DNA from 2 places in the Agromyces sp. NBRC 114283 genome. Region 1 is predicted to be linked to the other one. Evidence: riboswitches for the same ligand, from Rfam matches in the RefSeq annotation. Region 1 holds a riboswitch; the other holds the start of a gene.

Region 1 (3,395 bases):
TCGGCGCCGAGGGCATACCTGACGTCGCCGAGCGCCTCGCGGTACGCCGAGTCGTGCGTCACCGAGAGCACGGCGACGCCGTCGTCGGTGAGCTCGCGCACGAGCCGGACGAGCTCGATCCAGGTCAGCCGGTCCTGGCCGAAGGTGGGCTCGTCGAGGATCACGACGCCGGGGCGGGCGACGAGGACGGAGGCGACCGTGAGCCGGCGCTGCTCGCCGCCGGAGAGCGTGAACGGGTTCGCCTCGGCGAGATGGTCGAGCCGGAGGCGCTCGAGCACCGGATCGATGCGCGCCGCCGAGTCCTTCGCGCCGAGCGCATGGAGCGCGACACCGAGCTCGGCCCGCACCGTCCGGGCGACGAATTGATGCTCCGGCTCCTGGAACACGGTGCCGATCCGACTCAGCAGCTCGCGGGAGCGCCAGCCCGCCGGATCGGCGCCGAGCCCCCTCGCGAGGGCGGGCGCCGCGGCGACCCGGCCGGCGAGCGGCCGGATCAGGCCGCCCATCGTCAGTGCGAGCGTCGACTTGCCCGCCCCGTTCGGCCCGGTGAGCACGGTCGAGGCGCCGGCCGGGATGGCCAGCTCGATCTCGGCGAGCAGGGGCCGGCCGGCGGAGCGGCCGATGGTCAGCTCGTGCCCGAGCAGCAGCGCCTCGTCTTCCGGTCTCGCGACGGCGCGCGCCGAACCGACCTCGAGCGGCTCGCCGGGCACCCAGACGCCCGCCGCGAGCAGTTCGGTGCGCGCGGACACCAGCACCTCGGCCGGCCGGCCGTCGGCGATCACCCGGCCGTCGCGACCGAGCACCACCATCCGCTCGACGAGCCGGTGCCAGACATCGACGCGGTGCTCGACGACCACGAGGGTCGCCCCCGTGCGATCGAGCACGCGGGAGACCGCGTCGCGCACCTCGGCGACCCCCGCGGGATCGAGGTTCGCCGTCGGCTCGTCGAGGAGGAGCAGGCCGGGCTGCATCGCGATCGCCCCCGCGAGGGCGAGCCGCTGCTTCTGCCCGCCGGAGAGCCGGCTCGTCGGATGATCCAGCGGCAGCTGCAAGCCGACGGCATCCAGCGCGGCCCGGACGCGCGCCCAGATCTCCGACCGCTCGACGCCGAGGTTCTCGCAGCCGAATGCGACATCGTCGCCGAGCCTCGAGAGCACCACCTGCGAGTCCGGGTCCTGCAGCACCAGGCCCGACCGTCCACGCCGATCGGCGGGGTGGAGGCCGTCGATGAGCAGTTCGCCGACGGACTCGCCCTCCTCCGCCCCGCCGTTCACGCCGGCGAGGGCGTGGAGCACCGTCGACTTGCCGCTGCCCGACGGTCCGACGAGCAGTACCCGCTCCCCCGGCGCGATGCTGAGGTCGAGCCCGTCGATCGCCCAGCGACGGCGGCCGGCGTGCCGCCAGCCCCAACCGCGGGCCTCGACGCCCGCGGGCGCTACGCGCCCGCTCACCGTGCCACTCATACCCGCTGGGTCACGTCCTGTCCGGCGGCGAAGCGGCTGAGCGCCCCCGTCGCGGCCAGCGCGCGCACGATGATCCAGCCGAAGATGCCTGCGAGCACCGCGCCGGAGATCACGATCGTGGTGAAGTACAGGCCGAGGAATTCGGGCGACTTCTGGAGGTTGCCGGAGGTGAAGAGCTCGAGCAGCCAGGCCGCGGCGCCGGCTGCCGCGCCCGCGAGGATCGCGGGCACGGGGCCGAAGCGTCGGTAGGCGAAGAGCGCGAAGACCAGCTCAGCGCCGAGGCCCTGCGCGATGCCCGAGTAGAGCGTCTCGATGCCCCACTGGTTTCCCACGAGGGCCGAGATGACGGCTGCGAGGAGCTCGACGAAGAGCGCCGCACCTGGCTTGCGGATGATGAGCCCGCCGAGGACGCCGCCGATGAGCCAGATGCCGACGGCGATGCCGCCGAGGCCGGGGGTGAGGGCGTCGGCTGCGGAGAACCAGGCGTAGCCGAGGTTGTTCCAGAGCAGGAAGAGGAGGCCCGTCGCGACGCCGATGACGGCGGCGACGACGATGTCGACGACCCGCCAGCGCAGGTCGCGGGCCCGCTTGGCGGGCCGCTCGATGGTGGACTGCTGGTTCGCGTTCGCGTGCACTGTACGTGCCCTTTCTTCAGTGGAAAGCGGCACGGGATTGAAGAGATCGATCTCCCTGCGCTGGCATGACCCAGATCAGGTTCGACGGTCGAAGGTTGGAGCACCTTCCTCTCAGCCCGGCTCACCGGACTCCCGTGTTCGAGCACGAGTATACGCGGACGCCGGCCGGCATGGGCCGACCGGCGTCGTCGCACGTCATCGCGGCGCGACGTGCGTCGTGCGCGTCGCTCAGCGCTTCAACGCGCGGATGACGCCCTTCAGCGCCTTACCGGCGACCCAGACGAGGGGCGTCGCGGCGAGCAGCAGGCCGATGAGGTTCGGCTCGAAGCGGACGTCGCCGCCACCGCGGGCGACGTATGCGCCGAGCGGAATGGATGCGCCGCCGCCACCGCCGCCCGAGGCGGACTGCCCTTCGTCGTCGGTGCCCGACCCGCCGCCGAAGCCGTACCAGCCCAGCGCGACGGGGATCACCGTGGTGCCGTCGAGGTCGACGGCGTCTCCGTAGGAGGTCTTGACGCCGACACCGGCGACGTTCTCTGCGAGGTCGAGCACGAATTCAGCCATGCGACCACGGTACCCGCGCCGACCACCGGACTCCAGGGCTTGCGCTCGGCCCGCGTGCGCCGCTTCAGTGGTCAGCCGGGCGATCGCCGCCCTCGAGCGGCTGCCTGAATCGCGCGCCCGCCGCCGATCGCTCGGGCGCACGCCCCACGAGCGCCGCGGGCTTCACCGCGCCCGTGCCGAACTTCGCCACGACCTGATCGATCGTGCGCTCGGCATCGCGCCACTCTTCGTCGGGGTCCCACAGTGCGAAGCCGCCGTCCGCGGGCCGGAGTTGCTCGCCCCGCACCCCGATGAGTCGCACCCGCTCGCCCCGGCCGACGAGCCCGGACATCGCCTCGACCGCCTCGTCGTAGATGCGACGGGCGACATCGGTCGGTTCGGCGAGCGTTCGCGAGCGCGTGATCGTGCGGAAATCGTCGTAGCGCAGCTTCAGCACGACCGTTCGGGCCACCATGCCCGCCCGTCGCAGCCGGACCGCGACGTTGCCCGAGAGGTCGAGCAGGGAACGCCGGATCTCGGCGGGATCGGCGAGATCGTGCCCGAAGGTCGTCTCGTGCCCGATGGACTTCTCGACGCGGTGCGTCGACACCTCGCGCGGGTCGTCGCCGTTGGCGAGGCGGAGCAGGCGTTCAGCCAGCGCCGGCCCGACCGCGCGCTCGAGCGCCTCGGGCGGCATGGCCGCGACGTCGCCGACGGTGTGCAGACCGAGCTTCGCGAGCGACTGCTCGGTGAC
Region 2 (3,395 bases), 1.1 Mb from region 1:
CCCATCGAGACCGTGACCTTCGAGCGCTTCGAGTGGCTGCTGAACCAGCCCGGCCGCTTCGCGTTCCTCATCGGCGGCCCCGGCGACGCCCGCACCACGGAGACGATCGCCTCCATCGACGCGGCGGCGAAGGCGGCCGGCGTCGAGCGCGTCTACGCCTTCGACCCGAGGCTCGACGGCGACGCGCTCGACGTGCGCACCACAACGAACCCGGACGTCGCCCCGCTGTGGTCCCGGCTCGTGTCGCAGTACCTCGGGAAGGACGTGCAGACGCCGTTCGGCGGGGCCGCCGACCCGTACTTCTTCGTCTACGACCGCGCGCACACCGACGGCGGCGCCGAGGACCGGATCGTGAGCGCACTCACCGCCCCAGTGGCGGCCGGCGCGCTCGCCGACCCGTCGGCACGCGCCGCGTACCAGGCGGAGGTCGCGGCGGTGATCGGCGACGGGAGCGCGATCGACGCGCTCAGCCAGTTCGCGTTCTACGACGACGTCGTCGACGCGAAGCACCTCGCCCAGTACCGCGGCGGCGAGGCCTACGGCCCGAACACGATCATCGACGAGGCCGACGCCGACTGGCGCATCCAGAACATCACCTACCCGGAGCTCGTGCACCTGCTCGACAGCGACGGCGACTACGTGCTGTTCTTCGGCGGGACGTGGTGCCACAACACCCGCGCCGTCGTGAAGGACGTCAACCGCCAGGCCGTCGCGAACGGGGTCGAGCGGGTCTACTTCTTCGACCTGCGACTCGACGGGGCCTCGGCGAACGACCTGCACATCCGCGACACGAACTCGGAGTACGCGCACCTCTACGGCGACCTCGTGACCACGTACCTGCCGAACCTCAAGACGCAGTACGTGCCCGGAGTGAGCGGGCAGGTCGACTACCGTCCGGGCGGCGACGCCGCCGCGGGGCTCGTCACCGCGAAGAAGCTCCAGGTCCCGTACGTGTTCGAGTACCAGCGCGGGCGCACGGTCGACGGGCAGGCCGCCCCGGTCGTGCGGGAGTGGATCCGCGACAACGGCGACGGCAGCTTCAAGGAGTACATGACCGAGTGGTGGTACGTGAACGACCGCGAGGGCCGCTTCGCCACCTCGCCTGACCCGGTGAAGCTCGCCGAGCAGCTCGCCTTCGCCGACGAGGCGATCGCCCAGCTCGACGCCTTCTTCGCGAAGGTCGGCACGGGCGACGGCACCGGCGGCCCGGGCCCGGTCGACCCCGAGCCCACCGACCCGACGACGGTGAAGGGCACCGTCGCCATCACCGGGCAGCTGCGCCCGGGCGGCACCGTGTCCGTCGTGGGCTCCGGCCTCGCGACCGGCACCGCGGGCTTCTCGGTCGAGCTGCACTCGGAGCCGCAGCAGCTCGGCACCGTCTCGACCGACGCGAGCGGGGCGTTCCGTCTCGCCGCGACGATCCCGGGGTCGACGCCGGCGGGTGCGCACACCGTCGTCGTGCTGATCAACGGCGTCACGGTCGCCTCGGTGCCCGTCACGATCACCGCGGCGGCCACCGGTGGCGGCACCGGTGGCGGGACCGGTGCGGGCACCGGCGGCGACGGGAGCGGCTCGGTGCGGGCCGGGGCGGATGCCTCGGGGCTCGCCTCGACCGGCACCGGGCTCGTCGACGTGCTCGGCTGGTCGGCCCTCGGACTGCTCGCGGCCGGCGTCGCGACGTTCCTCATCGCGCGCCGCCGCAGGGACCGGGCGGGCCTGGTCCGCTGATACCCCGGCGCGCGCGTCGCTCTCCCTTCGACGAGCTCAGGGAACCCTGGTCCGCTGAGCTCGTCGAAGCGCGTCCGGGCGCATCGCCTCCCTTCGACCGGCTCAGGGAACCAGGAAGTGACGTCTTCGCAGAGCCGGGGTAGGCTCGCCCACAGTGACACGGGGTGCCGCACGACCGCGGCTGAGAACACACCCGTCGAACCTGATCTAGTTCGGACTAGCGAAGGGATGTCGCGATGCAGACGCACGCCGCCATCGACCCTGCCCACCTCATCGACACGAGCGGCGAGCTGCTCGACCTCGTGCGATCGACGACGCCGCTGGTGCACTGCATCACGAACGCCGTCGTCACGAACTTCACGGCGAACGCCCTGCTCGCGATCGGCGCGGCCCCGGCCATGGTCGACCTCGTCGGCGAAGCCGGGCCGTTCGCGACGGTCGCGAGCGGCCTGCTCGTGAACCTCGGCACGCCGCAGCCCGAGCAGCGCGCCGCCGCGCGGGAGGCGGTCGCCGCCGCCCGCCAGGCCGGCACGCCCTGGGTGCTCGACCCGGTGGCGATCGGCGCGCTGCCGATCCGCACGGAGCTCGCGCACGACCTCGCCGAGCTGCGCCCGGCCGCGATCCGCGGCAACGCCTCCGAGATCCTCGCCCTCGCCGGCGTCGGCGCGGGCGGACGCGGCGTCGACGCCGCCGACGAGACGGATGCCGCAGCCGGGCCCGCCGCGGCCCTGGCCCGCCGCACGGGCGCCGTCGTCGCCGTCTCCGGGCCGGTCGACCTCGTGACCGACGGCAGCATCACGGTGCGCCTCGCGAACGGCGACGCGCTCCTCACCCGCGTCACGGGCGGCGGCTGCGCCCTCGGTGCGGTCGTCGCGGCGTTCCTCGGCGCCGCGCGCGCAACCGCGATCAGGCCCCTCGAGGCCGTCGCCGCCGCGCACCTCGCGTACACGGTGGCCGCCGAGCGCGCCGCCGGCGGCGCTGCCGGTCCGGGCAGCTTCGCCGTGCGGTTCCTCGACGCGCTCGCCGCGGTCGAGGCATCCGAGCTCCGCGCGCTCGCCCGCGTCTCGACAGGCGCGCCGCTCGGGGCCGCCGCGTGAGCGCGCGGCGCGCCCTCGACCTCTCGCTGTACCTCGTGACCGACGCCGCGCTCTGCGGCGAGCGCGGGGTCGCCGCGACCGTCGAGGCGGCCGTCGCGGGAGGTGCGACGATCGTGCAGCTGCGCGATAAGCACGCGAGCGACGAGGAGCTGCTCGCCCTGCTCGGCCGGCTCGACGAGGCCATCTCGGGCCGGGTGCCGCTCGTCGTGAACGACCGGCTCGAGCTCGTGCTGCAGGCGCGCGCGGCGGGCCTCCGCGTCGACGGCGTGCACCTGGGGCAGGGTGACGCGACCGCGCTGCGCGCGCGGGCCGAGCTCGGCCCGGACGCGATCGTCGGGCTCACCGCGAACACGCCCGCCCACCTCGCCGCGGTCGCCGCCCTGCCCGCGGGCACGGTGGACTACCTCGGCGTGGGCGTGCTGCGCCCGACCTCGACGAAGCCGGACCATCCCCCGGCCCTCGGCATCGCGGGCTTCGCCGGCCTGCAGGCGGCCGCGCGGGATGCCGTGGGCGCGCCGGTGCCCTGCGTCGCGATCGGCGGCGTCCGTGTGGAGGATGCCGCACCGCTGC

What was found. A riboswitch is a leader RNA that binds a small molecule or an ion and turns the genes downstream of it on or off. The one in region 1 is predicted to bind thiamine pyrophosphate.
Region 2: linked by a shared signal. The riboswitch ahead of thiM (hydroxyethylthiazole kinase) and the one ahead of QSJ60_RS10315 (ECF transporter S component) in region 1 are both predicted to bind thiamine pyrophosphate.

Annotation. Positions count from the first base shown of each region.
Region 1 covers NZ_BSQP01000001.1:2,138,303-2,141,697, reverse strand. Annotated here, with positions in the region: gene QSJ60_RS10320 (ABC transporter ATP-binding protein) at 1-1,463, opposite strand, end outside; gene QSJ60_RS10315 (ECF transporter S component) at 1,460-2,098, opposite strand; TPP riboswitch at 2,134-2,244, opposite strand; gene QSJ60_RS10310 (hypothetical protein) at 2,327-2,662, opposite strand; gene QSJ60_RS10305 (DNA polymerase IV) at 2,727-3,395, opposite strand, start outside.
Region 2 covers NZ_BSQP01000001.1:1,072,477-1,075,871, reverse strand. Annotated here, with positions in the region: gene QSJ60_RS05120 (hypothetical protein) at 1-1,728, shown strand, start outside; TPP riboswitch at 1,879-1,974, shown strand; gene thiM (hydroxyethylthiazole kinase) at 1,965-2,825, shown strand; gene QSJ60_RS05110 (bifunctional hydroxymethylpyrimidine kinase/phosphomethylpyrimidine kinase) at 2,822-3,395, shown strand, end outside.